DNA from 2 places in the Bradyrhizobium sp. ISRA436 genome. Region 2 is predicted to be linked to the other one. Evidence: predicted binding sites of a transcription regulator. Region 2 holds the regulator's gene; the other holds the start of a gene.
What was found. Region 2 encodes PhoB, which activates phosphate uptake and scavenging genes when phosphate is short. Its sites were predicted from a motif close to TGTCATNNANCTGTCAT; they were not measured.
Positions count from the first base shown of each region.

Region 1 (7,813 bases), 2.5 Mb from region 2:
CGCAAAGCGATCGAGCGCCGGCAGGCTCGCCGCATCGCCGATGAGCGCGAAACTGGCGACCATAGAATCCGCAATCACCGGCGCGCTGGTGTGAAACTTCAGCCATCTCGCGACATCCGGCGTCGCCGACATCGCGCCATCGAGCCAAATCGGCGTGTCGTGATCGAACAGCGTCAGCGCAATCGCAGCCGTGCCGCGCATCATGCCGGCGGGCGTCCCCGCCTGCGCCGCGACGCGCTGGACGCTGCCCGGGCGCGCCATCGCGTCCATTACCGAGCGGAACGTCGACTGCGCCGACAACACCTTGTCGGCAAAACCTGCGGGCAATTCGGCAACCGTCGTCATCGTATCATCCTTCCCCGCGCACCATGGTGTAGAAATCGACCCGCGTCGCCGCGGTCTCGGCGGCCTTGCGGCTGCGTTCAGCGTCGACCGCCGCACGCAGCGGCGCGATCACCTTCGCCTCCACCTCGCCGGACAACTCCGCCGATTGCACCATGGCGTCACACAGCGCGATCATCTGCGCCTTTTGTGCATCGCGGCCGAGCGTGTAGCCGAAGCCCACCTCGCCGGTCGCAAGCCGCACCGCGGCGCGCGACACCGTCGCCTCGCCGAGATTGAACGGCGCGCCGTCGCCGCCGACCCGGCCGCGCAGCATCACGAGGCCATTCTCGGGCTCGCGGAGATTTTCATGCGCCGGCACCGCGATCTGCCGCATTCGCTCCGCGATCTCGGCGGCGCCGGAATGCGCCAGCACCGCCATTGCGGCCTTGCGCTGCGCCTCTTTGCTGTTCCGACCGGCCGAACTCATGAGCAACCTTGCCCGACTCAAGTTGTCTATGTTAATAGACAACTTGATAGCGAAGCGCCATGACTGTTTCGTGACAAACTGAAGATTTCTGGTATCACGGCGCCATGAGCATGCAGGAAAGTTCCGGCGTCGCCTTGTGGCGGCAGGTCGCCGACGGCATCGAGCGCGGCATCGCTGACGGCCGCTTCGTCGCGGGCGAAAAGCTGCCCGGCGAGATGGAGATCGCGGAGACCTATCGCGTCAACCGCCACACCGTGCGGCGCGCGCTCGCGGCGCTGGCGGAACGCGGCCTGGTGCGCGCCGAGCGCGGCAGCGGCACCTATGTCGAAGCGCAGCGCCTCGCCTATCCCCTGCGCTCACGCACCCGATTTTCCGAGATCGTCGGCGCCGGCGGACACGAGCCGCGCGGCCAGCTGATCGACGCCCGCGGCGACGTCGCCACCCGCGAGATCGCCCGCGAGCTGGGCCTGAAGATCGGCGCCCCGCTGGTCCGGATCGAGTCGGTCCGGCTCGCCGACCGCACGCCGATCTGCGTCTCCACCACCTGGCTGTCGGCCGAGCGCTTTCCCGATGCCGGCAACGTGTTCGCCAACGTCCGCTCCATGACGAAGCTGCTGGCGCATTACGGCGTCAGGGACTACCGGCGCTCCTCGACCCGGATCACCGGAGCGATCGTCGATGCCACCGATGCGGTGCGGCTCAATCTCGCGCTGGGCCACGCGGTGCTCGTCGTCGATGCCACCGACGTCGACACTGCTGACAAGCCGCTGGTCACCAAGCGCTCTCGCTTCGCCGCCGAGCGCGTGGAGTTTCTGGTGGAGAACAGTTGAGTATCCCTCCCTCTCCCCGTTCTTGCGGGGTCGAGACGAGCGAAGCTCGCTCTTAGAGGGTCGGGGTGAGGGGGGCCGCCTCCGCAAATTCGAGAGTTGAGAGTGCGCGGAGAGTCCCCCCTCACCCGGACGCAATCCGACCTCTCCCCGCAAGAGCGGGCGAGGTGACTTCCTAGGCCACCGCCCTTTGCCCGATGATGGCGAAGCGCAGCCTGCTCGAGATGAAGTCGATCGCGGCGACCGCGATCAGGATCATCAGGATCAGGAACGACACCTTCTGCCACTCCAGCACGCGGATCTGCTCGGCGAGCTGCAGGCCAATGCCGCCGGCGCCGACGATGCCGATGATCGTAGCCGAACGGGTGTTGGACTCGATGAAATAGAGCACCTGCCCCGCGATGACCGGCAGCACCTGCGGCAACAGGCCGAAGCGGATTTCATGCAGCGCATTGCCGCCGGAGGCCCTGATACCCTCGACCTGCTTGCGGTCGGCCGCCTCGATCGCCTCGGAGAACAGCTTTCCGAACGCACCGAAATCCGACACCGCGATCGCCAGCACGCCGGCAAACGGGCCGAGACCAACGACGTTGATCCAGACCAGCGCCCAGATCAGCGTATCGACGCCGCGGATCGAATCCAGGAAACGACGCACCGGAAAGCGGATCAGGTTCGACGGGATGATGTTGCGCGCCGCCAGCAGGCTGACCGGCAACGCCATCAATGCCGCAAGCGTGGTGCCAAGCAGCGCAATCGACAGCGTCTCGCCGAGTGCCTGCATGTAGAGCGGAAAGGACGAGCCGGGATTCGGCGGGATCATCATCATGGTGATCCAGCCGAGCTGACCGATCCCGGTAATCAGTTTCGTCGGCGAGAAATCGAGATCGACCAGGCCGAACACGAAGATCGCTAGCGCAGCTGCGATCATCGCCGGTGTCGCCAGCCGCGCCGAGGCGGGCCGGTTGAAGACATCGGGGTACTTCGCCCGCAGCTCGCCCGTATCCGGCTTCGGCAGCTGGCTCATCGGCGCGTCTCCTTGCCGAACAACCGGACACGCAGCCAACCGGTCGAGATGTCGATGATAAAGACCGTGACGATGATCATCACGAGGATGGCGCTGACGTCGGAATAATAGAACTTGCGGATCGCGACCACGAGCTCCTGACCGATGCCACCGGCGCCGACGAAGCCCATGACCGAGGCCTCGCGGACGTTGATCTCGAACCGCAGCAGCGCATAGCTTGCATAGCCGGCCACAACCTGGGGCAGCACCGCAAAGCGCATGCAGGAGAGCCAGCTCGCGCCGGTGGAGCGAATGCCTTCGACCGGCTTCATGTCCGCGTTCTCGACGATCTCGGCGAACAATTTGCCGAGCGCGCCGGTGGAGTGAATCGCGATCGCCAGCACGCCGGCCATCGGTCCGAGGCCGAAGGCGATCACGAAGATCAGCGCGAGCACGATGCCGGGCACCGTGCGGGCGAATTCCAGCAGGCGGCGCACCGTGAAGCGGAGCCACGACGACGGCGAGGTGTTCTGGGCGGCGAAGAAGTTCAGCGCAAAGGCGAGCACGGCACCGATGAGCGTGCCGACATAGCTGATCAAGAGGGTCTCGCCGAGCAGCCTCAACCATTTCTTCCAGCCCCAGAACCACTCGGCCGGATTGGTCCAGACCCGCCCACCGGAATCGAGGGTGAGGATGCGATCGAAATAGCTGACGAAGTTGCCGAAATAGGTGAACAGCGTGCGCAGATTCACTTCCGCGCCGAGCGCTGCGATCAGAAGCGCCGCACAAAAGACGGCGATCACCAGCGTCGCCTTCAGCCGCTTGCGCGCGACCGCCTTGCGGTAAGCGTCATTCAGCGCCGCCAGTTGCTGGCCTGGAAGTATGGATACGGCGGTCGTCATCGACGCGGGGCCCATCTGCTCGAGAAGTTAGACGGAAAAAGGGCCGGGTCATGGAACCCGGCCCAATTCAATGCCTGCGCGATCAGGACGCCTTCTTGCGCAGATTGTCCACGAACTTGATCAGCTCGATGGTCTTGTCATAGTCGGCGTTGGTGATCGGCTGCCACGGACGGTTCTTGCCGTCGGACAGCTTCTTGAACGCCTCCGGGTCCTTCGTCGCGGCATCCAGGAACGCCTGCTTGATCGCGGCCTTCATGTCGTCGGGGAGGTCGCGGAGGTAGGCATAGGGCGAGTTGATGATGAGGTCGGACTTCGAGATGATGCGGAAGTCTTCCTTCTTCATCAGCGTGCCGTCGCTCGACTTCACCATGTTCTTGTTGAGCATGCGAGTGAGATTGGAATCGTCGTCGGCGTTCCACCAGTTGGCGGCAACGTCGACGGTGCCCTGCGCCAGCGCCAGCACGGCGTTCTCGTGGCTGCCGGTGAAGATCACCTTGGAGAAGAAGCTGTCGGGATCGATGCCCATCTGGTTCAGCTTGAAGCGCGGCATGTTGTTGCCGGAGGTCGAGTTGGGATCGACCAGGCCGAGATTCTTGCCCTTGAGGTCCTCGACCTTCTGGTACGGGCTCTTGGCGAGCACGTAGAACACCGAATAGTAGCCCTTGGAGCCGTCGGCATTGACGTCGATCACGAAGGCATCGGTCTTGACGCCGGTGAGAAGGGCACGCGAGAACGATGCCGGACCGTAATAGCCGATCTGGATGTTGCCGGCGCGCTGGCCCTCGATCACGGCCGCGTAGTCGTTGGCGACGCGCAGGTTCACCTTGATGCCGAGCTCCTTCGACAGGTAGCTGATGAACGGCCCGAAGCGCTCGGTGACGCCGGAACCGTTCTCGGCCGGAATCACGGCGAAGGTGATCTCCGGATATTTCGTCTTCCAGTCCGAGGCCGAAGCCGAGCCGGCGAACGCCAGCGAGGCAGCGCCGGCCAATACGGTGCGACGAGTGATCATGATAAACCCCTTGTTGTGGTTACGCGTCCTTGGCCGGGCGAAATGCCCGTCCATCCTGATCGGAAAATGCGTCGCTCAGGCCGCAGCTGCGGTGCCGAGCGCCGGAACGTTTGCACCCTCGGGCTCGGGCAACGGCGCCGCGCCGATGACGTCATTGGCCTCGAGGTCGTAGAGCTCTCGGGCGATGTGGTCGGTCAGCATCGATGGTTGACCGTCGAACACCACGCGGCCGGCCGCCATGCCGATCAGGCGGTCGCAATAGGTGCGCGCCAGATCGAGCGAATGCAGGTTGCAGAGCACGGTGATGCCGAAATGCTTGTTGATGCGCAGCAGCGCGTCCATCACGATCTTGGTATTGCGCGGATCGAGCGACGCGATCGGCTCGTCGGCCAGGATGATGTCGGGTTCCTGCACCAGCGCGCGGGCGATCGCGACGCGCTGCTGCTGGCCGCCGGAGAGCTGGTCGGCGCGCTGCGCGGCGAGTTGCGCAATGTCGAACTGCTCGAGCGCGGACATCGCAAGCGCCCGGTCGTGCTCCGGCCACATCTGCGCCAGCGAGCGCCACGACGGGATTTCGGCAAGCCGCCCCATCAGCACGTTGGTCAGAACATCGAGCCTGCCGACGAGATTGAATTGCTGAAAGATCATCGCCGAGCGCGCGCGCCACTGCCGCAGCGCCTTGCCGCGCAGCGCGGTGACGTCGGTGCCTTCGAACAGGATACGGCCAGAGGTCGGGGCGGCGAGGCGGTTGATCATCCGCAGCAGCGTCGACTTGCCGGCACCGGAGCGGCCGATCACGCCGACGAAGCTGCCCGGCCCAATCGAGAACGACGCGTTATCAACCGCGGCTTTTGCGCCGAAACGGCACGTCAGACCTTCCACCACCAGCATGCAATGCTCCACCCGCGTCTCGATGGGGCCATCGCTATCCCCGCTGTCTTACAGTTATGTGACGATGCTGCTGCGGTGCGGCGATCGTCCACACCACCTCTCTTGCTGTCATCGCAACGTCATGATCTTGTCATCAAGCACCGTGAAGACGAGCGCATCTCCCCAGAAGCCATGATTTGCGGAGGCCCCGATGGCTGGCAAGAAACTCTCGGTCGTACCGACGATCGATCCCAGTGCGTCGGTGCGCGAGAGCAAGCTCGGCACCTATACCGAGGTCGGCGCGCGCACGATCCTGCTCGAAGTGAGCATGGACGACTACTCTTACGTCGTGAATGATAGCCAGATCACCTATGCGACGATCGGAAAGTTCTGCTCGATCGCAGCAATGACCCGGATTAATCCCGGGAATCATCCGATGCATCGCGCCACGCAAGCGCATTTCACCTACCGCGCCAGCGCCTATTTTCCCGGAGAGAGCGACGACACCGACTTCTTCAACTGGCGACGTGCGCATCACGTGCATATCGGCCATGACGTTTGGATCGGTCACGGTGCGATCATATTACCGGGCCGGAACATCGGCACCGGCGCCGTCGTCGCCGCCGGCGCGATCGTCACCAAGGACGTGCCTGCCTACACGATCGTCGCCGGCAATCCGGCGCGGCCAATCAAGCCGCGCTTCTCCGCGGCAATCGCGGATCGTCTCATCGCACTGGCGTGGTGGGACTGGGACCATGAGACGCTCCGCCGCGCCCTGCCCGATTTCCGCAAGCTTCCGGTGGAAGGTTTCCTCGACAGGTACGAAACTGAGAGCGCTTCCGAATCACAGGACGACCAGCGGAGTGCCGCATCGTGACCGACATTTTCATCGAAGGCGGCCGCGCGCTGATCGACGGGGCGTTCGTCGAGACATCGCTTCGAACTGCGGGACGCGACATCGCGTCGCTCGACGCCGAGCAGGGCCGCGCCGCATTTCATCTTGACGCCAACGGGCTGTTGATGCTGCCCGGCATCGTCGACCTGCACGGCGATGCCTTCGAGCGGCAGATGATGCCGCGCCCCGGCGTCGACTTCCCGACCGACGTCGCGCTTGTCGACAGCGACCGGCAGGCGATCGCCAACGGCATCACCACCGTGTTCCACGGCACGACCTGGTCGTGGGAGCCCGGCCTGCGCAGCGCCGACAATGCGCGGAAACTGCTCGATACGATCGAGGCATTGCGGCCGCAGCTTGCCGCCGATACACGCTTCCATCTGCGCCACGAGACCCACAATCTCGATGCCGAGGCCGAGATCACGCAATGGCTCGCCGAGGGCCGCATCGATCTGTTCGCCTTCAACGATCACAGCAACGTCAAGCCGAACAAGCGCAACCAGCTCGCCGACCGCGCCGGGCTCTCGGTCGAGGCGATCAACGAGATGCTCGACCGGGTCGTCGCCCGCCGCCCCGACGTGCCCACCTCGATCGCGCGTCTGGCCGCCGCGGCGCGCGCGGCCGGCATCCGCATGCTCTCGCATGACGACAGCAGCCCCGCCATGCGCCGGGAGTTTCGCGCACTGGGCGCCGCGATCGCCGAATTCCCGATCAACGAGGAGACCGCGCGCGACGCAGCCGCAGCCGGCGACTTCATCGTGTTCGGCGCCCCGAATGTGGTGCGCGGCGGCAGCCATACCGGCTGGACCAAGGCATCCGACATGATCGCGAAGGGCCTCTGCTCGGTGCTGGCATCGGACTACTATTATCCAGCGCAGCTGCTCGCAGCGTTCCGCCTGGCGGCCGACGGCACCCTGCCACTCGCCAAGGCCTGGGACCTGATCTCCTCGGCACCGGCGCGCGCCGCGGGGCTCGATGATCGCGGCGTGCTGGCCACGGGCCGCCGTGCCGACATCGTCCTCGTCGACGACATGATGCCGCTGCGGCCGCGGATCGTTGCCGTGATTGCCGCCGGACGATTGGTCCATCTAGCTGATGCAAGCTGCCTCGTTCATTCGCTCGCGCCGCGCAAGACGGTTGCGGCGGCGTAACCCCAATCTATTCTGCTGCCATGGCCAATCATCCGCGCTACGCGATCTATTATGCGCCGTCACCGGACAGCCCGCTGCACCGCTTCGGCGCGACGCTGCTCGGCTACGATGCCGCATCGGGCGACGACCTGCCCTTCCCCAATGGTGTCACACCCGACTGGCACGAGGTGACGCAGGACCCGCGCAAATATGGGTTTCACGCCACGCTGAAGGCGCCGTTCACGCTCGCCGACGGCAAGCGCGAGGGCGATCTCATTGGGGCCAGCGCCGCCTTCGCCGGCCGCGCGCGACGCATTCCGGTGATCGAGCCGGCCGTCGGCGCGATCAGCGGCTTCATCGCGG
Region 1 covers NZ_CP094519.1:2,149,720-2,157,532, reverse strand. Annotated here, with positions in the region: gene phnH (phosphonate C-P lyase system protein PhnH) at 1-345, opposite strand, end outside; gene phnG (phosphonate C-P lyase system protein PhnG) at 350-811, opposite strand; gene phnF (phosphonate metabolism transcriptional regulator PhnF) at 916-1,641, shown strand; gene phnE (phosphonate ABC transporter, permease protein PhnE) at 1,814-2,662, opposite strand; gene phnE (phosphonate ABC transporter, permease protein PhnE) at 2,659-3,543, opposite strand; gene phnD (phosphonate ABC transporter substrate-binding protein) at 3,626-4,555, opposite strand; gene phnC (phosphonate ABC transporter ATP-binding protein) at 4,631-5,446, opposite strand; gene MTX23_RS10190 (chloramphenicol acetyltransferase) at 5,637-6,302, shown strand; gene MTX23_RS10185 (alpha-D-ribose 1-methylphosphonate 5-triphosphate diphosphatase) at 6,299-7,471, shown strand; gene MTX23_RS10180 (DUF1045 domain-containing protein) at 7,492-7,813, shown strand, end outside.
Region 1: phnC (phosphonate ABC transporter ATP-binding protein) is a predicted target of PhoB. The motif match lies at 5,564-5,580, and genes of this name have one in related genera.

Region 2 (7,813 bases):
CACGAACAGCAATTGCCAGGCGAACGGATTGAACGCCCAGACGCCGTTCGGATAGGCCGAGAGGTAAAGATCGAACTGCCAGGTCAGCGCGTAGAGCAGCACCGACAGGCCCAGCGTGACATCGGGCGTCCATTTCATCAGCCACAGGATCAGCGGCAGGAACAGCATCAGCACGATGTAGAGCGGCAGCACGTCCATGTTGACGGGGCGGAAGCGCAGCAGCAGCGCCTGGACGATGGTGACGTCGGGCTGCTTGAGGAAGTCCATGATCCCCATCTCTTCGGTATAGAGCGGGTTCTCGAACGAGGTCGCGACGTAGGAGATCTCGGCGAGGAAGATCGTGAACAGGAAGACGTGCGCGACATAGATCTGCCAGACCCGGCGCAGCACCCGCGCGGTTGCGATCACGAAGCCCGCCTCCAGCATCGCGCGGCCGTAGACGAAGGCCGCGGTGTAGCCGGAGATGAAGATGAAGATCTCGGTGGCGTCGGAGAATCCGTAGTTGCGGATGGTGAGCCAGGTCAGAAGATTGGTCGGCAGATGATCGATGAAGATCAGCCACAGCGCGAGCCCGCGGAACAGGTCGAGCCGCAGCTCGCGCTCGCCTGCCGCCGGCAGCGTGATCGCCGGCGCGACCGCCTTGGCCTTTGCCACCGTGACATCAGCCGCGGGCGAACTGGCCATGGGATCGGCAATCGAGCTCATCAAGCACCCTGTCGGCTGTGGGACACTCGCACACCATCTAGAAAAGATAATATCGGCCCGCGACTTGCGGACAAAGCGCTGGCGCCGGCGGCATGCCGCCGCGCTCTAGAACGGAACTATGTTGAAACCGGGATGGACCGGCGCCTACCGGCCCGGCTTTTCGCCGCCCCGGCGACCGATTGGTTCCGGCGGCTCAATTCGATATGATGGCTCCCTGTTTCAGCATGATCTTATCCGGAAAACCGCGACAAGGCTTTCCGGATCATGCTCCAAGGCCATCGGAATTTGCTGCATGTACCGCGCCGTAACCCGCCAGATCGAAGTCACCGTCGAGCCGAACTTCATGCCGGAACGCTCGTCGGTTGAGCGGCGCGAATATTTCTGGTCCTACACGATCGTGATCACCAATTCGGGCCCGGAGACTGTCCAGCTGCGCACGCGGCACTGGATCATCACCGACGCCACCGGCCGCCGCCAGGAGGTCCGCGGCGAGGGCGTGGTCGGCGAGCAGCCGGTGCTCGCCCCCGGCGAGCGCTTCGAATACACCTCGGGCGTGCCGCTGCCGACCGCCTCCGGCTTCATGACCGGCAGCTACCTGATGGTCAGCGAGAGCGGCGAGCGCTTCGAGATCGACGTGCCGACCTTTTCGCTTGACAGCCCGAGCCCAGACGGCAAGCGCGTACTGAATTAGCCCGTGGTGTCGTGCTCCGCGCATGCGGGGCATCCAGTACGCCGCCGCCTATCCATCGTTTACAAACGTCTCTGGAATACTGGGTCACCCGCTTTCGCGGGTGATGACGCGCTCGTTGTGGCGACGACCGCGCCTTACTCCACCCCGGCTTCGTCCGGCGTGAATTCGTAGACCGACGAGCAGAACTCGCAGGTTACAACCACCTTGCCGTCCTTGACCATGTCGGCGCGATCCTTCGGCGTGAAGCTCTTGAGCATCGCGGACACCGCGTCGCGCGAGCAGGAGCACTCCGCGTGCAGCCGTTGCGGGGTGAAGACGCGGACGCCGCGTTCGTGAAACAGGCGGTAGAGCAGCCGCTCGCCGGAGAGATCGGGATCGATCAGTTCGACGTCCTCGACGGTCGAGATCAGCGACTGTCCTTCGACCCAGGCGTCGTCCTCAGGCACGCTGTGCGCCTCGGTACCCTCCGGCGCGTCGCCGGGATGCAGATCGGCCTGCTTGGCGCGTTCCGCCGCCTTCGGCAGGAACTGCAGCATGATGCCGCCGGCGCGCCAGTGCAGCTTGCCGCCCTCGCCGCCGCGCATTTCTTCGCCGACCGCAAGGCGGACCCGGGTCGGAATCTGCTCGGAGCGCAGGAAATACTCGTGCGCCGCGTCTTCCAGGCTGCCGCCCTCCAGCGCGACCAGCCCCTGATAGCGGCTCGTGTTCGACCCCTGGTCGATGGTCATCGCGAGATGGCCCTTGCCGAGCAGCTCACCCGAGGTGAGGCCCGGCTTGAGGCGGGAGGCGTCATAGCGCGCATAGGCGCGCAGCCGGTCGGGTGCCCGGAAATCGACGATCAGCAGCGAGACCGGACCGTCGGTCCGGGTCTGCAGGATGAAGCGGCCCTCGAACTTGACGGATGAGCCGAGCAGCGTCGTCAGCACGATGGCCTCGCCCAGCAGCTTGCCCACCGGCGGCGGGTAATCGTGCTTGTGCAGGATCTCGTCGAGCGCGGGACCGAGCCGGGTCAGCCGTCCGCGCAGGTCCAGCGCGTCGACCTCGAAGGCCAGCACCGCGTCGTCAACCGGAATGGCCGATGGCGCGCGGGTCGGCGCCTCGGCAGCGATTTTGGTGTCGGGGGATTGTGGAACCATGGCGCTCTATCTGGGGTCTCGGACCGCTAAACGAAAGGGGTTCACGCGCGAAGCTTGAGCCCAAGCCTCTCGAGCTCAAGTTTTCGCGACAACTCACAGCAGCGGTTACTGGTCCCGGCGCGAGGCCGGGACGACAGCATTAAATGCGCGCTATGCGACCGCGTTAAAACACCAGGCCAGAATGCCCTTCTGCGCATGCAGGCGATTTTCCGCCTCGTCGAACACGACGGACTGCGGGCCATCGATCACCTCGTCGGTGACCTCCTCGCCGCGATGCGCGGGCAGGCAGTGCATGAACAACGCGTCGGGCTTGGCCAGCGACATCAGCTTTTCATTGACCTGGTAGGGCCTGAGCACGTTGTGGCGGTGCTCGCCCTCCTTGTCGCCCATCGACACCCAGGTGTCGGTGACGACGCAATCGGCGCCGCGGACCGCGGCTTCCGGATCGGTGCCGAGCACGATCGACGCGCCGGTGGTCTTGATCCAGTCGCGCATCGCTTTCTTCGGCGCGAGCTCCGGCGGGGTCGCGACGTTGAGATTGAACTTGAAGCGCTCGGCGGCGTGCGCCCAGGAGGCCAGCACGTTGTTGTCGTCGCCGGTCCAGGCCACCGTCTTGCCCTCGATCGACCCGCGATTTTCCTCGAAGGTCATCAGGTCGGCCATCACCTGGCACGGATGCGAGCGACGCGTCAGCCCGTTGATCACGGGAACGGTGGCGTGCGCTGCAAGCTCCAGCAGCGCATCGTGGTTGAGGATGCGGATCATGATCGCATCGACATAGCGCGACAGCACGCGCGCGGTGTCGGCGATGGTCTCGCCGCGGCCGAGCTGCATCTCGGCGCCGGTCAGCATGATCGATTCACCGCCGAGCTGGCGCATGCCGACGTCGAACGATACCCGTGTGCGGGTCGACGGGCGCTCGAAGATCATTGCCAGCGTCTTGCCTTCGAGCGGCTTCTTGCCCTTCTCGTGGGCCTTCAGCTTCGCCTTCATGGCGGCGCCGGCCGAGAGCATGTTGCGCAGCTCGGCGAGCGGCAGCTCGTTGATGTCGAGGAAGTGGCGGACAGGCTTGCTCATCATCCCGCCGCCTTCTTCGGCTGTGCAGCCGTCAGCGCGGCACACGCGCGCTCGAGACTTCCGACCGCATGGTCGATTTCGGCCTCGGTGACGATCAGCGGCGCCAGGAACCGCACGACATTGTCGCCGGCGCCAACGGTGAGCAGCTTCTGCTCACGCAGCGCGGTGACGAGATCGCCCGAGGGCACCACGGCCTTGACGCCGATCAACAGGCCTTCGCCGCGCACGTCGGAGATCACGCCGGGATAGCGATCGACGACCGAGGCGAGCTTCTGCTTGAGCAGCAGCGACATCTTCTGCACGTGATCGAAAAAGCCGGGTTTGAGCATGACGTCGAGCACGGCATTGGCGGCCGCCACTGCCAGCGGATTGCCGCCGAAGGTCGAGCCGTGCGAGCCCGGCGCCATGCCGGCCGCGGCCTTCGCGCTCGCCAGCACAGCGCCGATCGGGAAGCCGCCGCCGAGCGCCTTCGCAAGCGACATCACGTCGGGCGTGACGCCGAGGCGCTTGTAAGCGAACAGTTCGCCGGTGCGGCCCATGCCGGTCTGCACCTCGTCGAACGCAAGCAACAGGCCGTGCTCGTCGCAGAGCTGACGCAACGCCTTGAAGAAGGCTTGCGGCGCCGAGCGCACGCCGCCCTCGCCCTGCACCGGCTCGATCAGGATGCCGGCAGTGTGCGGCCCGATCGCCTTCTTCACCGCCTCGATGTCGCCATGCGGAACCTGGTCGAATCCATCCATCGGCGGACCGAAGCCCTCGAGATATTTGGCGGAACCGGTGGCGGCGAGTGTTCCGAGCGTGCGGCCGTGGAACGCGCCCTCGAAGGTGGTGATGCGGTACCGCTCGGCATGGCCCTTGGAGAAGTGATAGTGGCGGACCAGCTTGATCACGCCTTCCATCGCTTCTGCGCCGGAATTGCAGAAGAACACGTAGTCGGCAAAGCTCTGTTCGCAGAGCCGTGCGGCGAGCACCTCGCCGTCCGGGCTCTTGAACAGGTTCGACATGTGCCAGAGCTTGGTCGCCTGTTCCTGCAGCGCCTTGACCAGATGCGGATGCGCGTGCCCGAGCGCGTTGACCGCGACACCTGACGTGAAATCGAGATAGCGATCGCCGTTGGTTGCGACGAGCCAGGCGCCCTCGCCGCGTTCGAAGCCGAGATCGACCCTGGCGAAGACGGGGAGCAGATGCGACGTGGCGCTATTGGTCATGGCAATCACTGACGGGTTTGAGGCCGACAATTGCCGCGTGCCTTGACGCCAGCGCAGCAACGGCCAGCTTCGGAAAACAAAACGTGCCGCCTTTTCGGGCGGCACGTGGCAAACATTGTATGCTGCGGGCAGTCGCTGTCAATCGCCACGAAGTGGCCTTCCTGCAATGCGAAACGCGCGCGATCCGGTGCATTCCGGTGAGGTGGAAAAGCCTCTTTGCAATGCATAAGTGTGGGAACATGTGGACGCGCTGCCGCGGACTCTTGCGCCAGAGTCACGCCATATTGTAGCGTTTGGCCTGTCGGATACGACATCTCGTGCGGCAGTACTGGACCCTCTAAGTAGCTTTCGTTCTGCGTACACGTTCGGGCGCAAAACCGCGTCCGGCGAGGGCTAAGGGATTCTGCCCGCAGGGATATTTGTCAGATTTGGCTCGCAGCGCCGCTCCAATGACTGGCCGGCGCAAGGCGAAGGGAAGAATGCGATGACGGTATTGACCTGGTCCGATGATCGCGTCGAGCAGCTGAAGAAGCTCTGGGAGGCGGGCCTGTCGGCCAGCCAAATTGCGGCGGAACTCGGCAATGTGACGCGAAACGCCGTGATCGGCAAAGTGCATCGGCTTGGCCTGTCCGGCCGTGCCAAGGCCCCCTCCACCGCGGCCCCGCGGCAGCGCAAGGCCCGTCCCGCCCAACACATGATGCGGGTGGCACGCCCGGTCTCGCGTGGCAACACGGCGCTCGCGCACGCCTTCGAGGTCGAGCTGGAGCCGGATCCGGTCGCCTATGACAATGTGGTTCCGATGAGCCAGCGGCTGTCCCTGCTCGAGCTGAACGAGGCCACGTGCCATTGGCCGGTCGGCGACCCCTCGAGCCCCGAATTCTTCTTCTGCGGCGGCAAGGCACTCACCGGCCTGCCCTATTGCGCGCATCACTCGCGTGTCGCCTACCAGCCGGCCGCCGATCGGCGCCGCCCGGCCAACAAACCGCCGACACGGTAAACACAGCTCATGAAACGAAATCCCCGCGCAAGCGGGGATTTTTTATGCCTGCAGAGCCTGGTGATGTGTCCCGGCAGGCGCCGCGACGACACTCACGCTTAATGCTGCGGCTCGGCCTTGGCGAAGCGGTCGTCCAGCGCATAGCCGGCGCCGCGCACGGTGCGGATCGGATCCTGCTCGCGGCCGGGATTGAGCAGCTTGCGCAGCCGGCCGATATGCACGTCGACGGTCCGCTCGTCGATATAGATGTCGCGGCCCCAGACGCTGTCGAGCAGCTGCTCGCGGCTGAACACGCGGCCGGGATGCTCGAGGAAGAACTCAAGCAGGCGATACTCGGTCGGCCCGAGATCGATCGGACGGCCCGAGCGCGCCACGCGGCGCTTCTCGCGGTCGAGTTCGATGTCGCCATAGGTCAGCACAGTCGCGAGCCGCTCGGGGCTCGCGCGGCGCAACAGGCCCTTCACGCGCGCCAGCAGCTCCGGCACCGAGAACGGCTTGACGATGTAATCGTCGGCGCCGGTGGCGAGGCCGCGGACCCGCTCGCTCTCCTCGCCGCGCGCAGTCAGCATGATGATCGGGAGCTGCTTGGTCTCGGGCCGCGCGCGCAAGCGGCGGCACAACTCGATGCCGGACAGGCCCGGCAGCATCCAGTCAAGCACCACGAGATCGGGAACACGCTCCTTCAGCCTTGTGTCGGCATCGTCGCCGCGCCCGACCGTTTCGACGTCGTAGCCTTCCGCGTCGAGGTTGTAGCGCAGCAACGTCGTCAGCGCTTCCTCGTCTTCGACTACCAGAATGCGTGCGCTCATCGGTCTATGTTCTTTCTCTGTGTTGATCCGTTGCCCGGACGCGAACCAAGCACCTCAGCTAGCCGTTGCCCGGCACTGTGGTGGCAAAGGTGGTCATATCACCCTTCGGGCGCTTGTCGGTGATCTGCTGGCCTTCGATCATGTAGAACACGGTTTCGGCGATATTGGTGGCGTGGTCGCCGATCCGCTCGATGTTCTTGGCACAGAACATCAGATGGATGCAGAACGAGATGTTGCGCGGGTCCTCCATCATGTAGGTGAGCAGTTCGCGGAACAGCGAGGTGCAGATCGCGTCGACCTCCTCGTCGCCCTTCCAGACGGCCATCGCGGCCGGCAGGTCGTGCGCGGCGTAGGCGTCGAGCACCGACTTCACCTGCGACAGCACGAGGTCGGTCATGTGCTCGAGGCCGCGGATCAGCTTCAGCGGCTGGAAATCGCTCTCCAGCGCCGCGACGCGCTTGCCCATGTTCTTGGCGAGGTCGCCGATCCGCTCGAGATCCGTGGCCACCCGCATCGCGCCGACGATCTCGCGCAGGTCGATCGCCATCGGCTGGCGGCGCGCGATCGTCAGCACCGCGCGCTCCTCGATGACGTGCTGCAGACCGTCGATCTCGACGTCGGCGGCGACGACACGCTTGCCGAGCGCGACGTCGCGGCGGATCAGCGCGTCGACGGATTCGGTGATCATGCGCTCGACGAGGCCGCCCATCTCGGCGACCAGGCGCGTGAGTTCCTGCAGATCGCTGTCGAATGCCTTGGCGGTATGTTCAGAAGCCATCGCGTGTCTCCTCAGCCGAACCGGCCGGTGATGTAGTCCTGGGTGCGTCGATCGCTCGGCGAGGTGAAGATCTTGTTGGTGTCGTCGAACTCGATCAGTTCACCAAGATACATGAAGGCGGTCTTGTCGGACACGCGCGCCGCCTGCTGCATGTTGTGGGTGACGATCGCGATCGTGTAGTCCTCGGACAATTCCTGGATCAACTCCTCGACCTTGGCGGTCGAGATCGGGTCGAGGGCCGAGCACGGCTCGTCGAACAGGATCACCTCGGGCCGCACCGCGACGGTGCGGGCGATGCAGAGGCGCTGCTGCTGCCCGCCCGAGAGCGAGAGGCCCGAGGCGTTCAGCTTGTCCTTGACCTCATTCCACAGCGCGCCGCCGCGCAGCGCCTTCTCGACGCGGTCGTCCATCT
Region 2 covers NZ_CP094519.1:7,128,994-7,136,806, forward strand. Annotated here, with positions in the region: gene MTX23_RS33150 (OpgC domain-containing protein) at 1-684, opposite strand, end outside; gene apaG (Co2+/Mg2+ efflux protein ApaG) at 998-1,396, shown strand; gene MTX23_RS33160 (Hsp33 family molecular chaperone) at 1,531-2,532, opposite strand; gene argF (ornithine carbamoyltransferase) at 2,683-3,609, opposite strand; gene MTX23_RS33170 (aspartate aminotransferase family protein) at 3,609-4,817, opposite strand; gene MTX23_RS33175 (GcrA family cell cycle regulator) at 5,302-5,814, shown strand; gene phoB (phosphate regulon transcriptional regulator PhoB) at 5,913-6,623, opposite strand; gene phoU (phosphate signaling complex protein PhoU) at 6,682-7,401, opposite strand; gene pstB (phosphate ABC transporter ATP-binding protein PstB) at 7,413-7,813, opposite strand, start outside.